4 regions of the Erwinia sp. 1181_3 genome follow, and region 3 is predicted to be linked to each of the others. Evidence: riboswitches for the same ligand, from Rfam matches in the RefSeq annotation. Region 3 holds a riboswitch; each other region holds the start of a gene.
The links. A riboswitch is a leader RNA that binds a small molecule or an ion and turns the genes downstream of it on or off. The one in region 3 is predicted to bind thiamine pyrophosphate.
Positions count from the first base shown of each region.

Region 1: another riboswitch for thiamine pyrophosphate. It lies ahead of thiC (phosphomethylpyrimidine synthase ThiC); the one in region 3 lies ahead of FY046_RS05455 (TenA family protein).
Region 2: another riboswitch for thiamine pyrophosphate. It lies ahead of thiM (hydroxyethylthiazole kinase); the one in region 3 lies ahead of FY046_RS05455 (TenA family protein).
Region 4: another riboswitch for thiamine pyrophosphate. It lies ahead of FY046_RS22265 (FAD-dependent oxidoreductase); the one in region 3 lies ahead of FY046_RS05455 (TenA family protein).

Region 1 is NZ_VTDE01000018.1:15,215-22,639, forward strand. It holds gene FY046_RS23155 (aminotransferase-like domain-containing protein) at 1-908, shown strand, start outside; gene thiE (thiamine phosphate synthase) at 1,155-1,799, opposite strand; gene thiC (phosphomethylpyrimidine synthase ThiC) at 1,796-3,745, opposite strand; TPP riboswitch at 3,836-3,934, opposite strand; gene rsd (sigma D regulator) at 4,040-4,546, opposite strand; gene nudC (NAD(+) diphosphatase) at 4,622-5,395, shown strand; gene FY046_RS23180 (bactofilin family protein) at 5,778-6,515, shown strand; gene hemE (uroporphyrinogen decarboxylase) at 6,685-7,425, shown strand, end outside.
Region 2 is NZ_VTDE01000001.1:671,185-678,609, forward strand. It holds gene fbaB (class I fructose-bisphosphate aldolase) at 1-565, opposite strand, end outside; gene thiD (bifunctional hydroxymethylpyrimidine kinase/phosphomethylpyrimidine kinase) at 718-1,518, opposite strand; gene thiM (hydroxyethylthiazole kinase) at 1,515-2,306, opposite strand; TPP riboswitch at 2,341-2,437, opposite strand; gene FY046_RS03080 (hypothetical protein) at 2,549-3,331, opposite strand; gene FY046_RS03085 (helix-turn-helix domain-containing protein) at 3,609-4,157, opposite strand; gene FY046_RS03090 (AzlC family ABC transporter permease) at 4,261-4,923, shown strand; gene FY046_RS03095 (AzlD domain-containing protein) at 4,923-5,246, shown strand; gene FY046_RS03100 (LysR family transcriptional regulator) at 5,266-6,207, opposite strand; gene FY046_RS03105 (pirin family protein) at 6,314-7,198, shown strand; gene wrbA (NAD(P)H:quinone oxidoreductase) at 7,313-7,425, shown strand, end outside.
Region 3 is NZ_VTDE01000002.1:238,378-245,802, reverse strand. It holds gene FY046_RS05480 (alpha-D-ribose 1-methylphosphonate 5-phosphate C-P-lyase PhnJ) at 1-480, shown strand, start outside; gene phnK (phosphonate C-P lyase system protein PhnK) at 477-1,235, shown strand; gene phnL (phosphonate C-P lyase system protein PhnL) at 1,257-1,961, shown strand; gene phnM (alpha-D-ribose 1-methylphosphonate 5-triphosphate diphosphatase) at 1,958-3,094, shown strand; gene phnN (ribose 1,5-bisphosphokinase) at 3,094-3,630, shown strand; TPP riboswitch at 4,066-4,179, shown strand; gene FY046_RS05455 (TenA family protein) at 4,214-4,852, shown strand; gene FY046_RS05450 (methyl-accepting chemotaxis protein) at 4,943-6,265, opposite strand; gene phnC (phosphonate ABC transporter ATP-binding protein) at 6,461-7,309, shown strand; gene phnD (phosphonate ABC transporter substrate-binding protein) at 7,367-7,425, shown strand, end outside.
Region 4 is NZ_VTDE01000015.1:47,518-54,942, forward strand. It holds gene FY046_RS22235 (nitrate- and nitrite sensing domain-containing protein) at 168-1,454, opposite strand; gene FY046_RS22240 (VF530 family protein) at 1,549-1,821, opposite strand; gene zigA (zinc metallochaperone GTPase ZigA) at 1,922-3,142, opposite strand; gene FY046_RS22250 (ThiF family adenylyltransferase) at 3,279-4,244, opposite strand; gene FY046_RS22255 (thiazole synthase) at 4,248-5,018, opposite strand; gene thiS (sulfur carrier protein ThiS) at 5,022-5,219, opposite strand; gene FY046_RS22265 (FAD-dependent oxidoreductase) at 5,216-6,148, opposite strand; TPP riboswitch at 6,294-6,415, opposite strand; gene FY046_RS22270 (choline transporter) at 6,747-7,425, shown strand, end outside.

The DNA.
Region 1 (7,425 bases), on a different contig from region 3:
ATGAAGCGCTGTCGGTATCGATCAGAGCGGTATGCCAGCCGGGGGATATTATTGCCGTGGAGTCACCAGCCTTTCACGGCACCATGCAAACCCTGCGCGGTTTTGGGATCCGCGCTATCGAAATTCCTACGGATTCCGTTACCGGCATCAGTCTGGAAGCACTGGAGCTGGCGTTTGAGCAATGGCCGATTAATGCCGTGGTGGTGGTGCCAAACTGCAATAACCCGCTGGGGTTTGTGATGCCAACGCAGCGTAAGCAGGCATTGCTGACGCTGGCGCAGCGCTTTGATGCCGCGATCATTGAAGATGATGTTTATGGTGAACTCGCTTTTGACTATCCTCGTCCGGTCACCATCAAGTCGCTGGATATGGATGGTCGTGTTCTGCTGTGCAGCTCATTTTCTAAAACGCTGGCACCCGGCCTGCGGGTGGGGTGGGTGGTGCCGGGGCGTTATTTTGATCGTGTTTTGCATATGAAATATATCAGCACGGGTTCAACGGCCACTCAGACACAGATGGCGGTCGCCGCTTTTATTCGCCAGGGGTATTACCAGCCTCATCTGCGGCGTATGCGCAGTTACTATCAGCGCAGCCTGGAGACGTTCACCCGGCGGGTGCGGCATCACTTTCCCTGTGGGATCTGTGTGACTCGTCCTCAGGGAGGATTTCTGATTTGGGTCGAACTGCCAGAACCTTTTGATGCGCTGCGCCTGAACCAGGATCTACGTGCTTCCCATATTCAGATTGCTGTGGGGTCGCTGTTCTCAGCATCAGGTAAATACCGCAACTGCCTGCGCCTCAGCTATGCGCAGTCGTTTACCGATAAAACCGAACGTGCTCTGGAGGTGTTGGGGGCGGCGGTAGAGCGGGCAGTGCTGGCCTGTGCTCCGGTATCCTCGCAGGTATAAGAAGAGGGTGAAGGCAGGGTCAGTGAGAAGGAAAACTACTGACCCTGGCGGATGGCAGGATTGCCCCCGCACGGCCACTATAGCGGCTGCATTTCCCGATAAAAGCGTGAATAAACAAGGCTGCGTAATGTCTTCAGCCCTGTTTTTCCGTGTTGCAGCAGGTTGCATTTTATTGCGAAACGCGCCCTGAGCCTCGAACGTGCCGAGCACCTGCCCGAACGCTTTTTACCGATATTTATAATGATGTCAGGAATGTGGGGTGTTCTGTGGCTCGACCAGGTCCAGTAGCTGATGCGTCGCCGCACGCCAGTCGCTGGCTTGTGTAATCGCGCTCACCACAGCAACACTGCCCACCCCGGTGGCCAGCACCTGGGGAATACGTTCCAGACTGATCCCACCGATAGCCACGGTAGAGATCCCCTTCAGTCGCTTTATGTGGCGCGTTAATTCTTCCAGTCCCTGCGGATCAGAGGGCATGGCTTTTGTCTGGGTTGGAAATACGTGGCCCAGGGCAATATAGGAAGGTTTTTCGGCCAGCGCGCGATCCAGTTCGGCATCGTCATGGGTTGAAAGACCGAGGCGCAGTCCGGCAGCATGAATGGCATCCAGATCGGCAACATCCAGATCTTCCTGACCCAGATGGATGCCGTAAGCCTGATGTTTTATCGCTAAACGCCAGTAGTCATTAATAAACAGGCGGGCTTGATAGCGTTTACCCAAGGCAATGGCATCAACGATCTGCTGTTCAACTTCATGCTCTGCACAGTCTTTAATGCGCAGTTGCAGTGTACGTACGCCCGCATCAAGCAGGCGTTCAATCCACTCCACCGTATCGACCACCGGATAAAGACCCAATCTGGCTTTGGTTGGGGGAAAAGCTCCACGACTCATATTTGTTCCTCTGATTTCAGGGTGTCGGCGCGATGATACAGTTCACTGCCACGGTGACGAAACTCGTCAGACATCTGTGCCATACCTATTTCGATCGGCCGTGCTTCGGCCTCCTGACGTGCGGCGTATTCACGCACTTCCTGGGTGATCTTCATTGAACAGAATTTGGGTCCACACATTGAGCAGAAGTGTGCCACTTTGCCGGATTCCTGCGGCAGGGTTTCATCGTGATATGCACGGGCAGTGTGCGGATCGAGGGCGAGATTAAACTGATCTTCCCAGCGGAATTCGAAACGCGCTTTCGACATTGCGTTATCACGAATCTGTGCTCCGGGATGGCCTTTCGCCAGGTCGGCTGCATGGGCTGCGATTTTATAGGTAATCAATCCCTGTTTGACATCCTCTTTGTTCGGCAGGCCGAGGTGTTCTTTGGGTGTCACGTAACATAACATCGCGCAGCCAAACCAGCCGATCATGGCGGCGCCAATACCGGAAGTGAAGTGGTCATAACCCGGAGCAATATCTGTCGTCAGGGGCCCCAGCGTATAAAACGGGGCTTCGTGACAGTGCTCAAGCTGTTCCGTCATATTGACGCGAATCATCTGCATGGGCACATGCCCAGGGCCTTCAATCATCACCTGGACGTCATATTCCCAGGCAATTTTGGTCAGTTCGCCCAACGTGCGTAATTCTGCGAACTGTGCTTCATCGTTGGCATCCTGAATGGAACCCGGGCGCAGGCCATCGCCCAGCGACAGCGAAACATCGTAGGCGGCGCAGATTTCACAGATGTCGCGGAAATGCTGATAGAGGAAACTCTCTTTATGGTGAGACAGGCACCATTTCGCCATAATTGAGCCGCCGCGCGAAACGATACCGGTCAGGCGTTTGGCGGTCATCGGTACATAGCGCAGCAGCACACCCGCATGAATAGTAAAGTAATCAACGCCCTGTTCAGCTTGTTCCAGCAGTGTGTCGCGGAAAATTTCCCAGTTGAGGTCCTCTGCCACACCGTTCACTTTTTCCAGCGCCTGATAGATGGGCACCGTGCCAATCGGCACCGGGCTGTTACGCAGGATCCACTCGCGGGTTTCGTGAATATAACGCCCGGTGGAAAGGTCCATCACCGTATCTGCCCCCCAGCGGGCTGACCACACCAGTTTTTCCACCTCTTCTTCGATGGAAGAGCTGACCGCGGAATTGCCGATATTGGCGTTAATTTTCACCAGAAAGTTGCGACCGATAATCATCGGCTCCGATTCCGGGTGATTAATATTGGCCGGGATAATCGCGCGTCCTGCAGCAACCTCCTGGCGAACGAACTCAGCAGTGATATTTTCAGGCAACTGTGCACCAAAGCTGTGACCAGGATGCTGTTGCAGCAGCACCTCGCCGCGAATGCGTTCTCGTCCCATATTTTCACGGAGAGCGATAAATTCCATTTCCGGGGTGATCATGCCCAGCCGGGCATAGTGCATCTGAGTGACACAGCGGCCTTCCAGCGCCCGGCGCGGACGTGGCAAATTATCAAAACGCAGATGATCCAGCCCTTCATCTTCGAGGCGTTGCTGGGTGTAGGTAGAGCTGAGTTCAGCGATCTGTTCGGTATCACCCCGTTTGATGATCCAGGTGCTGCGCAGCGGATTTAGCCCTTTGTGAACATCAATCGCCGCCGCCGGATCGCCGTAGGGACCCGCTGTATCGTAGACCGGTATCGGTTCATTCGCTTCCAGCAGCGGTTCGTCTTTGCTACCGCCCACGGTGGTCGGGCTCAGTTGAATTTCGCGCATCGGCACACGGATATCCGGCTGCGAGCCGGTCAGGTAAATGCGTTTTGAATTGGGGAAGGCAGTGCCCTGCAGGGAGTCGATAAACTGCTGTGCTTCTGCACGCTGTTCCCGGCGGCTGGTTTTTTTCTCAATGAAAGGTTTTTCAACGGTAGACATAGCAAGTTCCTGATAATAATGCGGAAGTTTGCTTGCCTGGAGGCGGGAGTAATGAGAACGATGTGACAAAATACGGTATCACACCGTAATAGCTGATTTACTCTTGTTCCCTTCGCAGGTACTAACCTGATCAGGTTCCGCGGATCCCGAATTAACGGTCTCAGCCCTGGGGCACTCCGACAAGATATCGACTGGTTTTTCAGTCAACGTAAGGGTGAGGCATGCCTCGCCCTTACCCCTCAAGCATAAAGGGGCTTTTTGGAAACTACAAGAAGTTCACATTCTGATAACGAATCAGGCAGGGCGAGCAAGCGAGCACGAGTTGGCAGCGCTTTGATTATCATCATTTTTTTCTAAAGCCAGCTTGATGAATTTATCCTCCAACGTAAATCGAGCCTCCAGCGCTTCACCGACTACCGATAATGCCCGCTGAAATTCAACGCAGTTATCATCATCGATGGCTGTTTCCAGATGCGAATCATAAATCTCCATTATCTGATCGGTATTGGCTTTTAAAGAGGGGTAGATTAACGACGCTTTCGCCAGTTGCTCGGTCCCTTCCAGTTCCTTGATAAAACGTTCGTAGACGGTGAAATGACCGGTGGAAAGGTAGTCCACCAGATGCTGGCAGAATGTATCCAGCGCGTTTTCATCGAGCGTCGTCAGCGTTTCCTTGTTAGGCTTAATGCCAGCCATTTGGTAATAGGTAACCAGCAACTGCTTGCGGGAGCGCAGGCAGAAGTCTACCAGCTCACTGCATCCGCCGACGCGCGCGGTGAGGACTTCTAACTGGTTAAGCATGTTCAACTCCGTGAATGTTATATTTTAACGTCTGACCTCAATCCAGTCTTTAAGCTGAGGATGATGAGCAAAATGATGGAACAGGAAATTTTAAGCGTAGACGCTGGCTGGTGGGTTGTCAGCCAGGAACATAAAATTTGGTTACCAAAAGGTGAGCTGCCGCATGGTGATGCGGGCTCATTGGGCCTGACAGGGCGATCAGGGGCGCCGATTGGAGAGTGGCAGGGCGAGAAAGTGTGGCTGATCCGCGGTACGTATCCTCAGGATATGGGATCGCTACGCCAGTTGCTCGATCAAGATACGGGCCTGTTCCAACTTGCCGGACGCGGTATTCAGTTATCAGAATTCTATCGTTCACACCGTTGGTGTGGCTACTGTGGCCATGAAATGCACCCCAGCAAAACCGAATGGGCGTGTCTCTGCGGGCATTGCCGGCAGCGTTACTATCCGCAAATTGCACCTTGCATTATCGTGGCGATCCGCCGGGGCGAAGAGATTTTGCTGGCGCAGCATACGCGGCATCGTAACGGGATTTTCACGGTACTGGCTGGCTTTGTCGAGGTGGGCGAAACCCTTGAGCAAACGGTAGCACGTGAAGTGATGGAAGAAAGCAGCATCCGTGTGAAGAATCTGCGCTATGTCTCTTCTCAACCCTGGCCTTTCCCCCAGTCACTGATGATGGCGTTTATGGCCGACTATGCTGGCGGTGATATCAATATTGATCCAAAAGAACTGCTGTCTGCGGGGTGGTATCGTTACGATGCGTTGCCGCAGTTACCTCCAGCAGGAACGGTGGCTCGCAGGCTGATTGAAGACACTGTCGCAATATGTCGCGCAGAAGCCGAATAATACTGTTTTTAATGTTTTTTTCTGATAAAGGTTTTTTAGCGATATATTCTCCTGGTTCATTTTTTGAGTCAGGAGAGTTATTGCTTTATTTAAATAATATAAACAAACACGACTTTATATTTGCAGTGAATTCAAATATCATTCCATGCCATAAACTGCGCCGCTTATCATAATAAAGAGTGGTTTCATTAAAAATGCTTAAAAAGTGATATTCCACCCGTTAATTTTACTGGTGTTTTCTTCTATTCACATTTATTTAATTCGGTGCTGCTTTCCAGAAATGACTTTCTGGTTAACGATGACGCGATCACGTCCTCAGCTTAATAATGACGTCAGCGGCTGAGTCTTGTGCATGAGGTTCCGTACGTTGTGAGTGAATACAATGTCTGAGACGAAAAAACAATGTTATCTGTGGGGAATCTGGTCTTGCTGGAGCATAAGTATACTTGCCTTTGCGCTATCAATAAGAACGACCTTATTAATTTCTCTGGGTGTTATGGTGTGCCTGATTATGCTGCTAGCTATCCCCTTTCTATACAATAAAAGGACGATTAAAAACGTGTTTAATTTCAATCGCAAGGCAGAGCCTCAGTCAAATGAGAATTTATCTTCACAGGTCAAGCTGGAACAAAATGTATCCCCCCTTGCTCCTTCGTATGATGACAGTAATACGAAAGAAACAGTGATCTCTATTGGTACTGTATTACGGGGCGAAATGACCAACGAAAACAATATTTCAATCAATGGTGTTGTTGAAGGGGACCTGACCAGCCAGAAAATGACGCAGATTGGTAAGGAAGGTCAGGTTGTCGGAACAGTAAAGTCCGTTAAGCTGGTGGTCAATGGTCTGCTGAAAGGAAGCTGTTATGCCAGGACGGTTGTTATTATGTCGCGTGGCAGGATTGAAGGTGAAGTGTTCGCCACCGAGTTCTCCATTGAGAAAGGTGGGGTATTTATAGGAAATTCTCATCAGATTGAAGAGCCACAGTTGCCGGTGGAGAAGAAAGAAAAAAAACGGATGGTCACTATGGGCGACAGTTCACCTTCTCTTATCGCTGTTGAAAACACGCAGGGAAAAATCGATAGTTCACCAGGAAGAAATGTGGCGGCTGGCAATTAAAAGTAAGGGAAAGCTGTTGTTATTTCGCTAAATTTCATCTTTACCCTGTCGTTGTTCACGATGCATTCAGGGGCGGGTGTGCCTGGTTAGCTCAATTTTTCGAGTGGTCGATCATCGTCAATTCCAATAAATGTTACACTAGCAGCCTGTATGGTGAGAGAGTCTCGTGATGAGTGAACTGAAGAACGATCGATATCTGCGCGCATTGCTGCGCCAGCCAGTGGATGTTACCCCGGTATGGATGATGCGTCAGGCCGGACGTTATCTGCCGGAGTACAAAGCAACTCGCGCTGTAGCCGGTGACTTTATGTCGCTGTGTAAAAACGCGGAACTGGCCTGTGAAGTTACGCTGCAACCTCTGCGGCGTTATGCGCTGGATGCGGCGATCCTGTTCTCCGATATCCTGACCATTCCCGATGCGATGGGACTGGGACTGTATTTTGAAGCAGGTGAAGGCCCACGTTTTTCCTCTCCTGTCACCTGCCGCGCTGACGTTGAAAAATTGCCTGTTCCTGACCCGGAGCAGGAGCTGGGTTATGTGATGAATGCGGTACGTACCATCCGCAAAAACCTCAACGGCGACGTGCCGCTGATCGGGTTTTCTGGCAGCCCGTGGACGCTGGCAACCTATATGGTGGAAGGCGGCAGCAGCAAAGCGTTTACCAAACTGAAAAAGATGATGTACGCCGAGCCGAAAACGCTGCATCTGATGCTGGATAAGCTGGCCGACAGTGTCACGCTGTATCTCAATGCTCAGATCCGCGCAGGTGCCCAGTCAGTGATGATTTTTGACACCTGGGGCGGCGTATTGACCGGACGCGACTACCTGGAGTTTTCGCTCCACTACATGCACAAAATCGTTGATGGTTTGCTGCATGAAAATGAGGGGCGCCGTGTACCCGTTACCTTG
Region 2 (7,425 bases), on a different contig from region 3:
CGCGTTCAAAGGCTGCAGAGATCTCTTCAATCTGACGCCGTGACTGCTCTGAACCGAAATAGATGGTGGCCCCGACGGCGACAGCACCGAGGTTAAACGCCTGCTCAACGCTGGCATACAGCGTCTGGTCATACTGGGTGGGATAGCTCAGCGTCTCGTTATGGTTGAGCTTAACCATAAACGGGATGCGGTGTGCGTAACGCCGTGAGACAGAAGCCAGTACGCCATACGTGGAAGCCACACAGTTACAGCCCGCTTCAATCGCCAGCTCCACAATATTTTTCGGATCGAAGTAGAGCGGGTTCGCAGCAAAAGAGGCGCCCGCCGAATGCTCGACGCCCTGGTCTACGGGGAGGATAGAGAGGTAACCTGTCCCGGCTAAACGTCCGGTGTTGTACAGTGTTTGCATATTGCGTAAAACTGCCGGGGGACGATTGTTATCGACCATCACCCGATCCACATAATCCGCCCCTGGAAGATAGAGGTTGTCCGCTGGAATAGTCATGCAGCGATGTTGCAAAAGAGAATCCGCTTCTTTGCCCAATAACTGTACGATGTCCGTCATGATAACTCCTGTTAAAATGTGTGAGGGCCATTTTGATGGCCCGCGGGTCAGTTTTCCTGACCCCAACAGGGTGGACCCAAAACTGTTATTAAGGCAAATTGCTGACTCCATTTTTCAGAACGATCCGCACAAAAAAACGCGGACCATCGTGGTCACCACCACTGATGAAAATGATGCACCGGGCCATGCCCGTGGCCGACCTCCAGCGAGTCTGCCTGCTCAAGCGCCCCCTGCAACCAGTATTTAGCCGCTTGTACGGTGGCAACCCAATCATCGTGTCGCGGACGGAGTGCCGCCAGCGCCGCCGACAGCGAACAGCCCGTACCGTGCGTATTGCGCGTCATAATGCGAGGCGCGGTAAACCGCTGTTCAAGTTGGTGGGTAAACAGCCAGTCCGGGCTTTCCGATTCGCTAAGATGGCCGCCCTTCATCAGTACCGCCTGACAGCCCAGCGCCAGCAGCGCCCTGCCCTGTTCACGCATCTCGGCCTCATCGCGTGCCGGATCGCAGGCCAGCAGCGCGGCGGCTTCTGGCAGATTGGGCGTAATCAGGGAGACCTGCGGTAACAGACGCTCGCGTAAGGTGGCAACCGCCTCAGCAGAGAGCAGCGGATCGCCGCTTTTTGCCAGCATCACCGTATCCAGTACCACCCAGGGCACCGGGGTCTCTTTCAGCCGTTCGGCAACCACCTCAACGATGGCGCTTTCTGCCAGCATACCGATTTTTATCGTGTCGATACGCACATCCGACAGGACCGAATCCAGCTGCGCGCCCACGAATGCCGGGTCAATGCGATAGACCGACTGCACGCCCGTGGTGTTCTGCGCCACCAGCGCGGTGATCACGCTGGTGCCATAGGCGCCCAGTGCAGAGAAAGCTTTCAGATCGGCCTGGATCCCGGCGCCACCGCTCGGGTCAGTTCCGGCAATGGTCATGGCGTTAATCCGTTTCATACCAGTGCCTCCGGGTTCAGTTGATACAGTGCATCGAGGAACGCGGGGATAAAGCTGCCCGGCCCCTGCGCCGCTGCCGCTGCTCGCTCTCCCGCCAACGCCACCACGTGGCAGGCGCTGGCGACATGCACCAGACGATCGCCGGGCAGCGCGGTAAATCCGGCGACCACGGCGGACAACGCACAGCCGGTGCCGACCACGCGCGTCATCAGTGGGGAACCGCCGCTGACGCTGAGGGTGCGCACACCGTCGGTGACAAAATCCACTTCTCCGGTAACCGCCACCACCGCCCCCGTTTCCGTCGCCAACGCAACGGCTGCCTGTAATGCCGCCGTTGACGCATGCTGAGTGTCTACGCCCCGTCCGCTGACCGCCTGTTTTGCCAGTGCCATAATTTCCGAAGCATTGCCGCGGATCGCAGCGGGCTTGAGTAACAGGAGTTGGTGACAGAAAGTGGTACGGAAATCCAGCGCCCCTACCGCCACCGGATCTAATGTCCAGTGTCGTCCGGCAGCGCTGGCCGCATGGATCGCTGCCCGCATCGCTTCACTGCGGGAATGGGTCAGCGTACCAACGTTTACCAGCAGGGCATCAGCAATGGCGCTGAACTGCGCGGCTTCGTCCTGATCGATCACCATCGCCGGGGAAGCCCTCAGCGCCAGCAGCACGTTGGCGGTAAAGGTTTGCACCACATCATTGGTCATACAGTGAATCAGGGGAGATTGCTGTTGAAACAGCGTCAGGGAATGGGCCACATCGGCGTGGCTCAGGCGTTCAGGTTGGATCATATATGCTCCCAACCGGCGATCAAGAAGGCGATGCCGGTCGGGCATCTGACTTCCCTACGCTGGCATTATCCAGATCAGGTGGTACGGGTATTTCTCAGCCTTCACGAAGAAGGGCACCCCGAGTCATTTAAATAGTAAAATCAATGCGTTGTAATTACCATTGCGATAATCACCCTTCAGAATCATGCCAGTTAGATGGTAGAGAAACAAGCTTTTACGTCTCCCGCCGCCCGGGCTGGAGGTTATTCAGGCTTGTCACTCACCGCCACAGCCTCGCTGTCCGCTTTCGGCAATGTTGACAAAATCTCCGCAAGGTCTGCCTGAGCATTCTCTCCGGCGATCATTTTTTTACTAAAGCTACATTTCCTGTCAACACCAGCAGAGTGGATATGCAGTTTGAAGACATTTTTATTTTCTTTGATTAACGTGACATCGGTTAGCGGGATCAGACAGGTTTCAGCATACAGCGCCGGGGTCAGGATCAATTTATCGCCTGACACCCCAATCATCACGCGTTGCTTTAAACGCATCGCATTTGAGATAAAAATGATCCCGGTACAGACTAATAATCCGCCAACGCTCACACCATCGGCCAGAATAAACAATCCGATAGCAAGGGAAATCCCGCCCTGCACATAGAACATCGATGTTTTAAAAATCAAAGCCCGTGAAGGTGTGTTTTTTTCATTGGGTGAAAATACTTCCAGGCCCTTGTTGCAATGCTTTTCATAGCTAAACATATAACCGGCGAGGAAAACCATACTTAATGGCAGGATAATAAGCGAGCCAATGATAGCCAGCGCCAGTCCCCACTTTGGGCTTTTGAATAACAGGGGCAAACTGATGATCTGCAATAAAATAGAAACTAAAAATGGGATGGAGAAGTACTGTAAAAAAGCAATCACATTGCGTGCAAAAATAGTTAACTCATCATCTCCCACCTGGGTAGTGAGATACCCTACCGCGCCGAGATAGCAGATATTCAGCGCGAGACCTGCCCAGACCAGTTTACTGATGCCTTTCATTCTTAACTCCATTTTATAATTTATTTCGGCCAGAACATTCTGAACGTCAGCCTGACCGATTTTGATTTAAATCCCAGATTGCTTTATTAAAAGCAAATACACATTTTATGTAGAAATGATAATACACCTTCACTTTTTCAGGCCGCATTCTAGCTAACGATAAGAATAGTCTCAACAAAAAATCGGTTCGATAGAATCATAACTCCCCGTCAACCGCTATTCAGCGACACGGTATAAAAACCCGATTACGGGACGGTTTTCCGTCCCCATCCTCCCTTTATCCCTGCTCTGCCACCAGCAGTGCCAGGGTGTCGGGTTCCAGCGCTTTAAAGATATGCTCACGATCGGCGGGATAGCAGATGTAATCGCCTGGCGCTAGCTCTTCCGGGGCATCCTTAAGCCCGACCAGCGCCCGCCCCTGGGTGACGATAATGTGCTCAACCGATCCAACAGGATGCGGCTGTGACAGACGGTCAGCACCCGGCTGGGTCATTAACAGATAGATATCGCGCCGCGCACCCGGTGGGCAGCTGGCCAGCAAAATGGCCTGATAGTTCGCTTCTCCGGCCACCACTTTCGCCCCTTCGCCACGCCGGATGATCTGGGTTTTGTTGCCTTCAGGTTCCAGCAGTTTGGCAAAGGGAATATTCAGTGCCACACACAGCGCCCACAGCGTCTCCAGGCTGGGGTTACCGTTGCCCGCCTCCAGCTGCGACAGCGTCGACTTTGCAATTCCCGCCCTTCGGGCCACTTCGGCGAGTGAAAGCCCGGCCTGTGTGCGTTCCCGAATCAAACTTTCCGCAATTACCGCTATGGGCTGTGTCATCTTTCGCCTTATCGTTCGCCAAAATGAACGAAACGTTCGTGTTGATCTTAGAAGCACCTGCGTTCATTATAATGACAACTTCGTTCGTTATGGAAAACAAATTATGTTCAGTCGGCATTTTTCATCACTCAGCCCGGACACGCGTAAAGCGATTTATCTGATCTGCCTGGCGGTCGGCGTTGTGGGCATCTCCTACGGTTCGCTGGCCACCGCTTATGGATTCCCGCTATGGGTTCCGCTGTTCTCCAGCCTGTTTGTGCTGGCCGGTGCCTCAGAGTTTATGTTTATTGCCATCGTCGCTGGCGGGGGCAATCCGCTGGCCGCTGCGCTGGCCGGGCTGCTGGTCAATGCGCGCCACTTCCCCTTTGGCATTGCCGTACGTGACCTGGTAGGTTCGCGTCTCTCTGCCGTGCTCGGTTGCCATATTATGAATGACGAAAGCGTGGTGTTTGGCCTGTCGCAGCCCACGCACGCGCAGCGTAAAGCCGCCTTCTGGCTGTGTGGCCTCGGCGTCGCCGTGGTCTGGCCGTTGGGGGCCATGCTGGGCAGTGTGATTGGCACACTGCTGCCTGATACCCAGGTGATTGGGCTGGATGCGGTGTTTCCGGCCATTTTACTGGCGCTGGTGATCCCCGCCCTGAAATCCCGCACCACGCTGATCCGCGCCGCCTGCGGGGCGGTAATCTCACTGCTGGCCGTGCCCTTTACGCCTATCGGGCTGCCGGTATTGCTCTCAATGGCCGGACTGCTGGCGAGGAGGAAATAATGGCGGACAACGCACTGATTATCTGCGGGATCGTGATTCTGGCCGTGGGAACCTGGCTGATGCGCTTTGCCGGTGCCACGCTGGGTAACCGCATGACCCTGTCTGAAAACGCGCGTAAGTTGCTGTCTGATGCGGCCACTACGCTGCTGTTTGCGGTGGCGCTGGGCAGCACATTTTATGCAGGTGACCACTTTGCCGGGACGGCACGTGTCGCCGGGGTGGCGGTGGCCGTGCTGCTGGCCTGGCGCAAAGTGCCGCTGATTGGGGTGATCCTGGCGGCAGCGGCAGTCACCGCCCTGCTGCGCCTCGCCGGTGTTCAATAGCCTTCGCAGCCGCATCACATCATGAACGGCTGTGCTTATCAGCGATGGTTTTCTTGAGCAGCGCCACCGTGTGATCGACAAAGGTCGACACCGCCAGCGGGATGTAATGACGGCTGGGATAGACAATCGACAAATCGTTATTCAGCTGGCCATAATCAGGCAACACGGCGATCAGCTGTTGACGGCTCAGGCTGTCGTACAACAGGGATTCTGGTAAAAAACAGATGCCCAGCCCGCTGAGAGCCGCTTTAAGCTGGGCCTGCGCGGTATTGGCCGAGAAACGGCCAGTCACCTCAACCTGCACCGCACCTTGCGGCCCCACCAGATGCCAGATAGCCGGTGAAGAGGATGCAGACTGGCCGATGCAGGCATGATGCTGCAGCGCGTCGATACTGTCAGGCACACCAAAGGTATCCAGATAATGCTGGCTGGCGGCCATCAGACGGCGGCCAGTACTGATTTTTCGGGCAACCAGACTGGAATCCTTTAAGCGTCCACCACGAAACGCGACATCAATGCCCTCGCCGATCATATCCGCATGTGTATCACTGAGAATAAAATCCAGCTGCAGCTGCGGATATAACGCCAGAAAATCGGCCACCCACTCCATTAAAAACAGATCGAAGAAGTCAGCAGGCGCGGCGACTTTTATCCGTCCCATCGGCACCTGATTCTCACTGACCAGCTGCGTACTGATGGCGTTTAACTCACTGATTTTTTGTGCACTGTGGTCATACAGCTGCTCACCGGCACCGGTCAGGGTCAGTTTGCGGGTGGAACGATGAAATAACCGCACCGCCAGACTCGCTTCCAGCAGCTTAATCCGTCGACTCAGTGTATTCGGTGGCACTCCCAGCCGTCGCGCAGCAGCGGCGAAACTTCCCGTTTCAACGATATGGATAAAGATCGCGACGTCGTTCAGATCGAGCATCTTATTACGTCCAAAAATGGATGAGTCCAATGATATTACGCCCTCTAATCAAGCAGTGTTCGAATGGTTAAGATACAACACTATCATGTACTCCAGCGGAATAACCTTGCGTTCACCGCTTACCAGAGGAAGTCAAATGTCACCGTTAGCGCCCGAGGAACACCCCGTTTCCCGCCACATCGAACACCGGACACGCGGCAGAGGAACGGGGCCCATTATCCGTCTGATGAGCCCGTCAGACTATGGCACGATCGTCAGACCTTTCGTTTTCCTCGATCGCTTCACCGGCGATCGCACGATGATTGATCGTATGCCGCTTCATCCGCACTCTGGTATTGCCACTGTCACCGTAATCACGGAAGGCAATCTGCGCTTTGACGATCCGGATTCGGGTAAAGGCATGATTGGCTATGGGGGAGTGGAATGGATGCGCGCAGGCGGCGGCGTCTGGCACGGCAAAGAAATGTCGGCAGGTGATTCTGAGTATGTTGAGGGATTTCAGCTCTGGCTGGCGTTGCCACCTGAACTGGAAAATGGCCCCGTTGACAGTCAGTATCTTGAAGCGCAGTCGATGCCGCAAACCGGCCCGGCATACGTCATTCTGGGTGAATATCAGGGCGTAAAAAGCCCGGTTCGCTCGCATGAGGGCATCAATTATCTGCTGGTGACCCTGCCCGCACACTCATCCTGGCAGTATATTCCGCCGGAAAATCACTCCAGCCTGTGGCTCAGTATCAGTCGCGGCACGCTGGTTTCACCTGAAAAGATCGCTACAGGTGAAATGGTCATCTTCGCAGCCGGTTCTCAACCCGTCACCCTTCACGCCGGAGACGCCGAAACGCGCTTCGTGATCGGTTCCGCTGTTGCTCATCCGTGGTCCCTCTCACTGGGGAATTATTCTGTGCACACCAGTGATGCGGCATTACGCGCAGGCGAAGCTAGAATTAACGACATCGGTCGTCGCCTGCGTGAGGAAATGGAGGGCCAACCTCAGCCCACCTCCATGCCTATTTTTAAATAATGTGGCTTATCAACGCCTTCACCAGGGGTGATATCAGTGTCTGTATTACGTCGTTTTATTTCACGTTTATTAGCACCAAAAGAAAATGCCATCCATCCCAATAAGGAAAGTAAAATGTCAAAGATTTTAGTTCTTTACCATTCAATGTATGGGCATATTGAAACCATGGCGCAGCACGTTGCGGAAGGGGCAGCCAGCGTGCCGGGCACCGAGGTCATCGTCAAACG
Region 3 (7,425 bases):
ATTTATCAGGTGCCGATCCCGGAGCCGCTGCGCTTTATCGAGCCACGTGAAACGGAAACCCGCACCATGCACGCGCTGGAGGAGTACGGCATCATGCAGGTCAAACTGTATGAAGATATCGCCCGTTACGGTCATATCGCCACCACCTATGCCTATCCGGTCAAGGTCAACGATCGCTATGTGATGGACCCGTCACCGATCCCGAAATTCGACAACCCGAAGATGGATATGATGCCCGCGCTCCAGCTGTTTGGTGCAGGACGCGAGAAGCGTATCTACGCGCTGCCGCCCTATACCAAAGTGGAAAGCCTCGATTTTGACGACCATCCTTTTACCGTACAGCAGTGGGATGAACCCTGCGCGCTGTGCGGTTCACGCGACAGCTATCTGGATGAAGTGGTGCTGGACGATCAGGGTTCGCGCCTGTTTGTCTGCTCCGATACCGACTACTGCCATCAGCAACAAGAGAATCCATCATGACGCGCGAAACACCGCTGCTGGCGGTCAATCAGTTAACGCATCTCTATGCGCCGGGCAAAGGGTTCAGTGACGTCTCCTTTGAGCTCTTTCCGGGAGAAGTACTGGGAATTGTCGGGGAATCGGGTTCCGGTAAAACCACGCTGCTGAAGTCGATTTCGGCCCGGCTGGCACCGCAGCAGGGTGAGATTATTTATCAGGGCCAGGATCTCTATGCCCTGAGCGAAAGCGAACGCCGCCGTCTGCTGCGCACCGAATGGGGCGTGGTACATCAGTATCCGATGGATGGCCTGCGGGCGCAGGTTTCTGCCGGGGGCAATATCGGTGAACGCCTGATGGCGGTCGGGCAGCGTAACTATGGGCAGATCCGCGAAACCGCCGGGAAGTGGTTACAGGATGTGGAGATCCCGCTGTCGCGCATCGATGACCTGCCGGGCACCTTCTCCGGCGGCATGCAGCAGCGTCTGCAAATCGCCCGCAATCTGGTGACGCATCCGACGCTGGTGTTTATGGATGAACCCACCGGCGGGCTGGATGTGTCGGTGCAGGCGCGACTCCTGGATCTGCTGCGCAGCCTGGTCCGCGATCTCAATCTGGCGGTGGTGATTGTCACCCACGACCTCGGTGTGGCGCGTCTGCTGGCACACCGTCTGCTGGTAATGAAAGAGGGGAAAGTGGTGGAGAGTGGCCTGACCGACCGGGTGCTGGATGATCCGCATCATCCGTATACCCAGCTGCTGGTCTCATCCATTGTTTAAATACTCCCCACAGGAATCATTATGAATCTGAAACTGCGTGTCGAAAATCTGTCAAAAACCTTTGTGATGCACAATCAGCAGGGGGCAGAACTGGTGGTGTTACGTAACGCCTCCTTACAGGTGGCTGCCGGGGAGTGCGTGGTGCTGCACGGTCATTCGGGCAGCGGTAAATCCACGCTGCTGCGTTCGCTGTATGCGAACTATCTGCCGGATAGCGGGCATATCTGGGTGGATCATCAGCAGCAGTGGGTTGACCTTGTCAGCGCCCCGGCGCGCCAGATCCTCAGCATTCGCCGCGATACGATTGGCTGGGTGAGCCAGTTTTTGCGCGTCATCCCGCGGATTTCCACGCTGGAGGTAGTGATGCAGCCGCTGCTGGAGCGTGGTGTGTCGCGATCCCAGAGCGAAGAGCGTGCCAAAGCATTGCTGGGCCACCTTAACGTGCCGTCGCGCCTGTGGGGACTGGCACCGTCGACGTTTTCCGGCGGTGAGCAGCAGCGCGTCAATATTGCGCGCGGGTTTATTGCCGACTCTCCGATCCTGCTGTTGGATGAGCCGACCGCCTCACTCGATACCGCCAACAGCGCTGCCGTGGTGGCGCTGATTGAAGAGGCGCGCCAGCGCGGCGCGGCGATTGTCGGCATTTTTCATGATAACGCGGTGCGCGATCGCATCGCTGACCGTCTGCATGTGATGCAACCTGTTGCTCTGGAGCACGCCGAATGATCATCAATAACGTCAAACTGATCCTGGAAAATGAAGTGGTCGAGGGATCGCTGGCCTGTGAAAATGGCGTGATCCGCGCCTTCTCTGACACACAAAGCCAGCTTCCGGCAGCGATTGACGGCGAGGGCGGCTGGCTGATGCCCGGCATGGTCGAGCTGCATACCGACAATCTGGATAAGTTCTTTACCCCGCGCCCGAAGGTGGACTGGCCTGCGCACTCCGCCATGAGCAGCCATGATGCGCTGATTGTCGCCAGCGGCATTACCACGGTGCTGGATGCGATTGGCGTGGGCGATGTGCGCGATGGCGGCCACCGCATGGAGAATCTGAACAAGATGATCGATGCGATTCGCCATGCGCAGAAGCACGGCCTGAACCGTGCCGAACATCGCCTGCACCTGCGCTGTGAACTGCCCCATGACTCAACGCTGCCGCTGTTTGAACAACTGATGTGTAACCCGGCACTGTCGCTGGTGTCACTGATGGATCACTCACCGGGGCAGCGCCAGTATGTGTCGCTGGCGGCGTGGCGCACCTATTTTGGCGGCAAATATCAGCTCAGCGATCGGCAGCTTGATGAGTACGAGGCCGATCAGCTAAGCCTGGCGGCCCGCTGGTCCACGCCGAACCGTGAGGCGATTTCTGCCTGGTGTCGTCAGTATCACATTCCGCTGGCCAGCCACGATGACGCCACCTATGAACACGTGGTTGAATCGAAAGGGGTAGGCAGCGTTATCGCTGAGTTCCCGACCACCGAAGAGGCCGCACGCGCCTCGCGTGAAATGGGCTTACAGATACTGATGGGGGCGCCGAATATTGTGCGTGGCGGCTCGCACTCCGGCAACGTGGCGGCCAGCGAGCTGGCACAGCTGGGGCTGCTGGATATTCTCTCGTCGGATTACTATCCCGCCAGCCTGCTGGATGCGGCATTCCGCCTTGCCGCCGATGAACGTCACAGCATGACGCTGCCTGCGGCCATTGCGTTAGTAACGCGTAACCCGGCCCGCTCCATCGGCCTTGACGATCGCGGTGTGATTGATGAAGGCAAACGGGCCGATCTGGTGCTGGTGCGTGCGCACCGCGATCAGGTCTATGTATCGTCGGTGTGGGCGCAGGGCAGGAAGGTGTTCTGATGGGGCGGCTGATCTGGCTGATGGGCGCTTCCGGCTCCGGCAAAGACAGCCTGCTACTGGCGCTGCGTGAATGCGCACCGGAGCGGATGATTGTGGCGCATCGCTATATCACCCGCAGCGCCAGCGCCGGGGGCGAAAACCATATCGCCCTCAGCGAGCATGAGTTCCGACGTCGGCGTGAATACGGTCTGTTTGCCCTCGACTGGCAGGCGCATCATTTTTACTACGGGCTGGGTATTGAGATCGATCAGTGGCTGGCAAGTGGGCTGGATGTGGTGGTGAACGGTTCACGGCTGCATCTGGCGGCTGCCCGTCAGCGTTACGGTGAGCGGCTGTTGCCGGTGTGTTTGCAGGTGTCGGCGGAGATCCTCGCCGGGCGACTGCGCCAGCGCGGTCGCGAGGATGAAGCCGCCATTGAACAGCGGTTGCAGCGTGCGGCAGAGCCGGTGGCGGCAGGGTGTATGACGTTAAGTAATGATGGGCCATTGAGTGAGACGTTACAGGGTTTTTCGGCGTTGTTAACGCCGCCCCGTTGACGGCGGGCGGGTCATGACCCGCCCCTACGCAACCCCCACTGACCTGCGCATTCTGTAGGGGTGAGGCATGCCTCGCCCGCGTCCCGTAATGCAACCCCCACTGACCTGCGCATTCTGTAGGGGTGAGGCATGCCTCGCCGCGTCCCGTAATGCAACACCCACTGAACTGCACATTCTGTAGGGGTGAGGCATGCCTCGCCCAATGTCCCGTAATGCAACCCCCACTGACCTGCGCTTCTGTAGGGGCGAGGCATGCCTCGCCCGCGTCCCGTAATGCAACCCCCACTGACCTGCGCTTCTGTAGGGGTGAGGCATGCCTCGCCCGCGTCCCGTAATGCAACACCCACTGAACTGCACATTCTGTAGGGGTGAGGCATGCCTCGCCCAATGTCCCGCGTCAGCAACATTGACGTTCCGGAAAATTCCTGACTTAATTCCTCCTCCAGGGGGAGCCAGGCAACTGGCTGAGAAATCGTAAAAGATTCAGCGCGATGACCCTTAACACCTGATCCGGATAATGCCGGCGAAGGGATGGGGCAACTTACCTCTCTTTTGCCGGTAGTCTGCTTATAAGGACTACCTGATGACCACTCGTTTTACCGACACACTCCGTACACTGAGCCAGCCCATCTGGACACAGGCCGTCACGCATCGTTTTGTTCGCGAGCTCTATGATGGCAGCGTGGATCGCCAGGTGATGAGCACTTACCTCACCCAGGATCACCGTTTTCTCGACAGCTTCCTCACCTTAGTCGGATCGGCCATTGCCAGTGCCGACAGCCCCGCAGCCCGCCTGCGCTTTGGTCGCTGCGCCGGGGTTGTCTCCGGTGAAGAGAACACCTATTTTCTGCGCGCATTTGAGGCGCTGGACGTCAGCGCCGCGCAGCGCGACGCCGAACCGGACACTTCTCCCACTGCGGGATTCAAGGCGATCATGCTGGAGGCCGCTGCCACGCGCTCCTATGCGGTGATCCTGACCGTACTCAATGTCGCCGAGTGGCTGTACCTCGACTGGGCGTCACAGGCCCCGCTGCCATTGCCTGCCAGTTTTGTTCACGCCGAGTGGATTATGTTGCACGATAACCCCGATTTCCGCGAATTTGTCGCCTTTTTACGTCAGGAGCTCGACCGTGTTGGCCCGGCACAGCAGGCGCAGTGTGAGGATTTCTTCCTGCGCGCCGTGACGCTGGAAAAGGCTTTCTTTGATGCGGCTTATCAATAAACAGATCTGATTATTCGCAGTGGCCGACCTTTTCGGGTCGGCCTTTTTGCCGGAGTGATAATGCCGTTGTGCAGGTTGATGAGACGACGCTTAATCGCTCTTTAACGCGGCGGTGACGTGGCCGATGGCGCGTAGCACATCGTCGGAACTGTCGCGTATATCAGCGATGACGCCGCCGGCTTCCTGCGCCAGCTCCACGCCGCGATCGGCACGTTGCAGGTTTGAGGTAATGCCTTTCTGCGCTTTGCTCGCCAGCAGGTGATTTTGCTGCACCATCTGTTCGATTTCGGTGGTGGCGCGGTTGATGTTTTGCGCCAGCGTGCGCACTTCGTTGGCCACCACCGCGAAGCTGCGACCCTGCGTGCCTGCGCGGGCGGCTTCCACCGCCGCATTGAGGGCCAGCAGGTTGGTCTGATCGGCAATACGACGAATACTGGTCACGATCTGGCCGATACTGTCTGAGGAATCCCCGAGCCCGGTGATATCGCCAGAGATCCCGTGCAGTTCACCTGCCAGTTCATTCATGGTCTGCACGCTGTTGGCAATCACACTGGCACCGCGTTTTGTGCTTTCGCTGGTTTGCAGCGCCGTTTGATAAGCCTGTTGGGCTGCATCACGCTCTAGCTGGTTTTTCTCAACCTGGGCGGTGACATCGGTGGCAAACTTCACCACTTTATACAGCTCGCCACTGTCGTCGAACACCGGGTTATAGGTCGCGCGCAGCCAGAGGGTAGAGCCTTGCTTGTTGACGCGCTGAAACTGGCCGGAAATAAACTCACCGCGGTTGAGCTTCTGCCAGAACAGTGTGTATTCCGGGCTGCTGCGTACCGCTGCGGAACAGAACTGGCTGTGATGTACACCGATAATTTCACTGGCGCGATATCCCATGGTTTTAAGAAAATTATCGTTAGCTTTCAGCACTTCACCCTTAAGGTTAAAGGCTATCACCGCCATTGAGCGCTCGATAGCCGTGGTCATTGCCCGCTGCTCCTGGGCATCCATAATGTGCGACGTGATGTCGGTGGCGAGCTTAATGATTTTGAACACGCGCCCGTTACGATCCCGCACCGGTACATAGTTGGCTTCGAGCCACACCGGACGGCCATTTTGCGCCACGCGCAGAAATTTATCGCTGAAACTTTCCCCGCGATTCAGCCGCATCCAGAAGTCCTGATACTGGCGCGACGCCAACAGGTCCGGCGTGCAAAACAGGCTGTGATGCTGCCCGACCACCTCATTCAGTTCGTAGCCCATTTTCTCAAGAAACAAGCTATTAGCCGTGATGATGGTGCCATCGGTCATGAATTCGATCATGGCGATAGAGTCTTTTAATGAGTCAAGCGTGGCAGAAGAGTGAGTGCGTTTCTGCCACGCAAGGCGTGACGTGATACCTGATGCAATAGTGGAAAACATGGTGGACCTTATTATTAGAGTTAGCTGTCCACAGGGTTATCGGCGGGAGGGGATAAACATTCAATCTTTGTTAATTTGCTCAGTGCCCTTTTCGGTCTGTCATGCTTCCATCACCCCTCTGTCATTAAACTTTCATCGCACAGGTGGTTAATAGGGCGCACAGCGGATAACGCGCAACCTGATAATGGACAACACATGGCACAGGCATTGTTAAAAATTGCCCCCCAGCAGCAGGCGATCCCCCACGCGGAGCATCGTGCAAAAGTGCTGGCAGTGAATGGACTCGGAAAATCATACGGCACACAGACGCGCGTCTTGCAGGACATTAACTTTGACCTGCACGCCGGTGAACTGGTGGCGGTGATTGGTCGCAGCGGCGCAGGAAAATCAACGCTGCTGCATGTGCTGAATGGCACCCTCCCGGCCAGCGAAGGCGCCATCCTTCACTTCAATGATCATGGCAAACAACAGAACATTGTTGAGCTGAATACCCGGCAGATGCGCCAGTGGCGCAGCGAGTGCGGCATGATCTTCCAGGATTTCTGCCTGGTACCGCGGCTGGATGTGCTGACCAATGTCCTGCTGGGCCGTCTGAGCCAGACCTCGACGCTGAAATCCTTCTTTAAAATCTTCCCCGATGCCGATCGTGCCCGCGCCATCGGCCTGCTGGAGTGGCTGAACATGCTGCCTCAGGCCTTGCAGCGGGCAGAAAATCTCTCCGGTGGACAGATGCAGCGTGTGGCGATCTGCCGCGCGCTGATGCAGAACCCGAAGATTTTGCTGGCCGATGAGCCGGTTGCCTCGCTCGACCCAAAAAACACCCGGCGCATTATGGATGTGCTGCGTCAGGTGAGTGAAAACGGCATCAGCGTGATGGTGAACCTGCACTCGGTGGAGCTGGTGAAAGAATATTGTACGCGTGCCATTGGCGTTGCTAAGGGCCGCATTGTGTTTGACGGCCATCCGTCAGAACTGACCGATGATCTTTTGCATGTGTTGTATGGCGACGAAAACTCTGAACTTAACGATGCCCATCACGGCTGACGGTCACACCGCAGGCATGACGGGTAATAACACTTTTATGGGACACGGAACTCAGCAATGAAAAAAATGATTCTCGCAGCAGTAATCGGTAGTGTGATGGCAGCTAACGTCTCTGC
Region 4 (7,425 bases), on a different contig from region 3:
GCGTGATTATGTTTTTTTAGTCATGCAAGCGATGTGCCAGGTCAGGAGAGGAAGGAATAACCGCATGGTGTCAGGCGTTTGCCGTGCGGGTTATCCTGTTGAGAAGTTCACAGCGAACGACCCGTGCCCCATTGCGAAGCACAGAGTGCCCACTGTTTGTGCAAGTATTACTCTGCGCGTGACGTAAAAGCGGCGGCCACGGAGAGCAGTGCGATGGCAACATCGGCAATACGTCTGTTCTGGTCCATCGCCATCTTACGCAGGGTCTGCCAGGCCTGCTCTTCGTTATAGTTGTGGTGACGCATCAGCAACACCTTGGCCTGGTCAATCTGTTTACGTTCATTCAGCGTGGCACGCATCGCAGCCAGCTCGTTGTCCTGGGCCTGTAACCTCTCGGACTGGGCCTGAACCAGCTCCAGTACTGAACGTCCCAACTGCGGTGTCAGTCCCCCGCTATCCAGTTGCTGTACCTCTTGCTGAAACCCGTCGCGCCCTGCCACATAAACGCTGTACGCTGAGCGATTTTCAAGCCCGCTGACCGCCTGATGGATATCCTCGTCCTGCTCCTCGCGCCGGGTTTCAGCACGGCGTATGCTGTCGTGACAGCAGCGGGTCAGGTGGTGCGCAAGGCCATCTTCGATCACCTTCAGGCCGTCGATACGACGGGTCATCAGCTGATACCAGCGCAGGGCCATCTCTGTCCCTCCGGCTTCCGGCGTTGTGCGTGTGCAGGCAATGCGCCGCAGCCGTTCGACATCACTGTCGCAGGTGGCAATGCTGCGCCAGCGTTGCAGGTTTTCCTCATCGGCAAACTGGCTGAAGCTGGAAAAACAGCGCTCCTGTGCACCGATCAGCGCCACCATCCTCTCGCTCTGCTCCTGGCTGAATTCACCCGCGGCGTAACCGGCAGATCCGGTGGCTCTTTCTTGCCCTGCCAGCTCTTTCCCCTGAATAAAGCTGAACATAGCAATCAGGGCGCGGGATACTTCAGGGTCAGAAGCGGTATCGATCATTTCAAAAGCGAGGTTCAGCAACTGCCGGATAATGTGATTGAACTGTGCCATGGCCTGGGCGTGGCTAAGCGTGAACTGGCGGATGGCATCCCGCAGCGCGGGCAGCTCGCTCAGCGCGTAGATCGCAGAGGCAATCCTGCTGAATACCCGGCTGCTGCCCTGTGATGCGTTCTCCGGAGAGGGAATGGCGGGCAGTTTTGCCATCATACTGGCGATGATCTGGCTGACCTGGCGTGCACGCTGGGGGAGTTCGTCGCCAAACATCCGTCCCTTAGAACAGAGCCAGATATTGCTGGCACCGCGTTCGCGCTGCAGTTCATGGATAAGCTGGCTGATGATGGCTGTCAGATGGCCGGTATGGAGCAAATTACGCAGATTAGCAATTTCACACTGTCGCGATGCTGTCAGGTACATAAGCGGTGAAGGTGTGGTGGCACGCATTAGACGCTCTCCAGCGATGAAATTGGATAAGCGTATTAAGCATAATGTGTGCCACTTATAAAATGTGTTGCACCATCAGCGCGCGATCAGGCGACTATTTCTTCCCCTGCCAGTTGCCCCAGGGGCCGTCTGCCGGGGCTTCTTCCACCTCATCCAGTGAAGCAATGTACAACTCTTCGACTTCTTTACGCGCCCATGGAGTGCGGCGCAGGAATTTCAGGCTGGATTTAATGCTCGGATCGCTTTTGAAACAGTTGATATTGACGCGCTTCGCCAGCGCCTCCCAGCCATAACGCGCTTGCAGCGCAGTTAACAGGGCTTCCAGCGTCAGGCCATGCAAAGGATCTTTTGGGGTATGAGAGGTCATTGTGGTGTCCGGCGAGTCTGAAGAAATTGCGCACACGATACTGAGCGCCAACGCCAGATGCAATAATTAACCGGGTACCTGCCGTCCCTGGCAGGGGTGATCAGTTAAACCAGGCGGGAACCGGGTCGTGCAATCTGGCCCAGCTCTGCGGGCCAGCCGCCATCTCACTCTCCGTCAGCAGTGCGTTATCCAACTGCTGACGCAGCCTGGCTTCATCCATCTCTATGCCGATAAATACCAGTTCCTGTCGGGCATCCCCGATGCCTTCCTGCCAGTGGTGCATAATGTCCAGCAGGGACTCCTCATCCTGTGGCCAGCGTTCGCGTGGCACGCTGACCCACCAGCTACCCGCCATCCCCTGACGTGCCACGCCCCCAGCCTGCGACCAGTTGCCGGCATAACCAGGCCGTGATGCCAGCCAGAAATAGCCTTTCGAACGCACGACGCCTGGCAGTGTTGCGGAAAATAATGCCCAGAAACGCTCGGGGTGAAACGGGCGACGGGCGCGCCAGACAAAGTTGCTGATACCGTACTCTTCGGTTTCCGGGGCATGGGTGCCGCGTAACTCCTGCATCCAGCCCGGAGCCTGTGCCGCCTCGTCAAAGTCAAACAGACCGGTACTCAGTACCCGGTCCAGCGGAACTTCACCAAAACGGGCACATTCAATGCGTGCGCGGGGGTTGAGGCTGCGCAGGATGGCAAATAACCGTGTGCGCTGATTGGGGTTGATGAGATCGATTTTGTTCAGTATCAGTACGTCGCAGAATTCAATCTGCTCAATCAGCAGATCGACGACCGAGCGTTCATCGCCCTCACCCAGCGACTCACCGCGTGAACGGATGCTGTCACGGGATTCATAGTCGTGCAGGAAATTGTAGCCATCGACAACGGTCACCATGGTATCCAGGCGTGCCACGGCGGACAGGCTCTCCCCGGTTTCATCTTCGAACGTAAAGGTTTCCGCGACTGGCAGGGGTTCTGAAATGCCGGTCGATTCGATCACCAGCTGATCGAAGCGCCCTTCGCGTGCCAGGCGGTTTACTTCAAGCAGCAGATCTTCGCGCAATGTGCAGCAGATGCAACCGTTGCTCATCTCCACCAGCTTCTCGTCGGTGCGCGACAGCTCTGCACCCCCGTCGCGCACCAGTGACGCATCAATATTCACTTCCGACATATCGTTGACGATCACCGCCACGCGGCGCCCTTCACGGTTGTTCAGGATATGGTTAAGCAGTGTCGTTTTCCCGGCCCCGAGAAAACCCGACAAAACGGTTACGGGCAGGCGGGTATCGTTACCGGGTAAAGCGTATTTTTCTTGCATCATGACATCCTCTCAGGCGTTGACAGCGTGTTTGCGCCGGGCAGTACCGGGCCATCCGCATAAACATTATTGTTATGTTATAACATAACAATTGAAGCTGTCATCCCTTACCTTCCACAGGGTGTCTTTTATTTTTCTATCGGTCTGCCGCCATAATCGCCAGCTGAGTGATGCCCCGGAGTTGCAGGTCCTTCGCCGCTTTTGCCGCGCGGATCCCGCTGGCGCACACCAGAACGATGCGGCAATCCGCAGGGGGCTGCCAGTGATTGAGTTCCTCAGGCAGCACCCGGTGAACGTGACTCGCCACGCTGTCGGGGGCTTCCTCGCGGCTGCGCAGTTCAACAATACAGTCTTCACTGTTCAGCAGGTGGCGATCGATAAACGGCACGACAGGTTGGTCAGGCTCACCGGCACCGTCAAAACGGAACGGGCGGAAATGCCAGGTGGTGAAATCGCAATTGATCAGACAGCCCAGCGGTGAAGGCGTCAGCCCGAGCAGAATACTGAGGGTCATCTGCGCCTGCATGGCACCCAGCGTGGCCACCGCCGGGCCCATGACACCTGCCGTGTTACAGTTCGCCGCGTTGCCCGGCAGTTGCGGGAACAGGGCACGATAACTCGGGGCAGTGCCACAGAAGCCCCCAACATAGCCCTGACGACCGAGTACCGAGGCGCTGACCAGCGGAATATGACGCGGTTGACAGGCATCGGAAAGCAGATAGGTGACGGCAAAATTATCGGCGGCATCGATCGCCAGATCGATACCGTCCAGCGCGTCGGCCATCATGCTGGCACTCAGTGCCTGCGGCCGTGCATCGACTACGCAGTCCGGGTTACGTGCATTGAGTGCACGCTGCGCGCAGTCGACTTTACGCTTCCCGCAGTCCTGCATACTGTACAGCGTCTGGCGGTGCAGGTTGTGCTCCTCTACCCGGTCCCCGTCATACACCCTGATGTAGCCCACCCCGGCCCCGGCCAGCAGTGGCAGCAGTGTGGCACCCAGCCCGCCAGCACCGATCACCAGCACGCGGGCTTGCAGCAGGGCCTGTTGCCCTGCCTCGCCGATCTCAGGCAGCATGGTTTGTCGTTGATATCGGTCCATCCGTTATGGCTCCCGTGAGAGAAATTGCGCCATACCAAAAATCGGCGTGGAGGCGCTGGCCATATCACGGCGCTCTACCAGGCCGGCATGACAGGCATCGTGACCGGCGTGGATAGCGGCAGAAAACGCCCCGGCCATGCGTACCGGATCCTGTGCTTTGGCCACGGCCGTATTCAGCAGGATACCGTCAAAGCCCATTTCCATTGCCTGTGCAGCCTGGCTGGGTGCGCCGATCCCGGCATCGATAATCAGTGGAATGCCTTTAAACCAGGCACGCATTGAACGCAGCCCCTCAATGTTGCGTAACCCCTGGCCGGAGCCAATCGGCGCGCCCCACGGCATCAGCAGCTCACAGCCCGCTTCAATCAGCTTTTCGCCGAGGATCAGATCTTCCGTGGTATAGGGAAACACCTGGAATCCCTCAGCGCACAGGATGCGGGCGGCTTCCACCAGGGCAAAGGGGTCGGGTTGCAGCGTATCAGCGTGACCAATCACCTCCAGTTTTATCCAGCGGGTATTAAAGACTTCGCGCGCCATATGCGCCGTGGTCACCGCCTCTTTTACACTATGACATCCTGCGGTATTGGGCAGCACCCGCTTGTTCAGCCCGGTTAGCAGGTCGCGAAATGCCGCACCCTGCCGCCCTTCACGGCGCAGACTGACGGTAATGATTTCGCTGCCGGAGGCCTCAATCGCCTGTTGCAGGATCGCCGGAGAGGGATACCCGGCAGTGCCGAGCAAAAAACGTGACTGCGGAATAAAATCGTAAAACATGTTTTACCCTCCCTGCATCGGTGATAACACTTCAAGCTCACAGCCTGCGGTCAGTGGCTGTGTTTCATAGCGCGAGCGTGGGACGAACTCGCCGTTAAGGGCGCTGGCCACGCAGCCCGCATCCATCTGCTGTTCACGCAAAAGTTCCGCCAGCGTGCGGGCGGTGGTGTCGATCGGGAGGCCGTTAAGCTGGATTTTCATATCAGGTTTTCCTGCTGCAGTTGCAGCATCAGTTTTTCCGCCATGACTGGCGCGAGAAGAAAGCCGTGGCGATACATGCCGTTCAGGGACCAGACGCCGTTCTGGTAGCGAATGGCGGGGATATTATTGTGATAAGCGGGGCGCAACCCGGTGCCGCTTTCCAGTATCCGCGCTTCAGCCAGCGCAGGGTGGATAGCCCAGGCGGCGCTGAGCAGTTCCATCATGGCGCGTGCGCTGATCGGGCTGTTATCGTCGCTTTCCACCATCGTTGCACCCAGCATAAAGCGCCCTCCGGCACGCGGCACCAGATAGCAGGGAAAACGGGGATGCAGCAGGCGGATGGGGCGTGAGAACTGCACCTCTTCACTGTGCAGGATCAGCATCTCCCCGCGTACGGCGCGTAGCTCAGGCAGATCAGGGGCTGCATGAATCCCCCGGCAGTCAATGACTGTCCCGCCGGGATTGCCCGTATGAAAAGGAATACCCCTGCGTTGCAGGGTCGCCCGTAGCTGGTGCAGCGCACTGCGTGGATCAAGGTGTGCTTCCCCGGCAAAGAACAGCCCACGGGCAAAACGCCCTTCCAGCGCGGGTTCCAGCGATGCCGGCTCTACCCACTGATGCGCCCGCGTCATGCGGGCAAAACGGCTGAGTTCGGGGGTATCACGTGCGGGTGCCACCACCAGAGTGCCTTGATGTTCCACTCCCTGAATGCGGGCCGACCACCAGGGCGCGGAACGCTGACCCAGTGCGATCACCTCTTCGGGGGCACTTTCACCTTCGCACCAGGGGGCGAGCATACCGCCCGCCCAGTGCGATGCGGCACAGTGCTGCTCTGCGGTGATCACTTCAACGGATTCACCCCGTTCAGCAAGTAACGTGGCAACACAAAGCCCGGCGACGCCATCACCGATCACCGACCAGCGGCTCATGATGTGCGGTTTCCGGTACAAATAAAGGGGGGAATAAATGGTTTCACGTTAGCCTCTCAATCGATGCGGAGACCCGTGATACAGAGTAAGGAAAAGACGGGGACGATCAGAAGCCAGCCCACGTGGCAGGTACCCTGGCTGATACGCCATCGGGTACGCGTCTTCCTACGCCAGTATCAACTGGGTCAGGTTCTAAGGGTCGCTAAGCCGCGAAAAATCGCTCATTAGCCTCTCAGTCTCTCTGGCGAGACTCCCCTGACAGGGACTAGTTGTATTTTACCGGGTGACAATCGTCAAGTGACATGAGGTTTTCGTACGGAAAAAATGGGACAGAATGAGACGATGAAGTTTTTTTTAATTGAATGCTCAATCAATAAAACCTATCATTCCTGTTCTTGTTTACACAAAATTTACTTTCAGGGGGCGACGTAGATCAAAAACACTAACGATTAATCAATATATTACACCTGATAATCACCCTGATGGTTCTCCCAGTGTAATTAGCGGATATACGGCGGATGTTACCCAGTATGCGCTAATGCGCGCTTCGCAGAGCGGACTTCAGGTTATTTTCTTGAGCATTTTTTGCGGAGACATTATGCCGACGACTGAAATACCAGGAAAACCTCAAAAAGATCGTATTAATCCCGTGGTTTTCTATACCTCAGCAGCGCTTATCCTGCTGTTCTCCTTTACCACTATCCTGTTCACTGATTTTTCCGACCGCTGGATTAATCGCACCCTCGACTGGGTATCCAACACCTTCGGCTGGTACTACCTGCTGGCGGCCACGCTGTACATCGTGTTCGTGATTTTCATGGCCTGCTCACGCTTTGGCTCCATCAAGCTCGGTCCTGAACAGTCGAAACCTGAATTCAGCCTGATGAGCTGGGCGGCCATGCTGTTCGCTGCGGGTATCGGTATCGACCTGATGTTCTTCTCGGTGGCGGAACCGGTCACCCAGTATATGATGCCACCGGAAGGCCAGGGCCAGACGATGGAAGCGGCGCGTCAGGCGATGGTCTGGACGTTGTTCCACTACGGTCTGACTGGCTGGTCCATGTATGCCCTGATGGGCATCGCCCTCGGCTACTTCAGCTACCGTTATGGCCTGCCGCTCACTATCCGTTCGGCGCTCTACCCTATTTTTGGTAAGCGCATTAACGGGCCCATTGGTCATACCGTGGATATCGCTGCCGTGCTGGGGACCATCTTTGGTATTGCCACCACGCTCGGTATTGGCGTGGTACAGCTTAACTACGGGCTGAAGGTGCTGT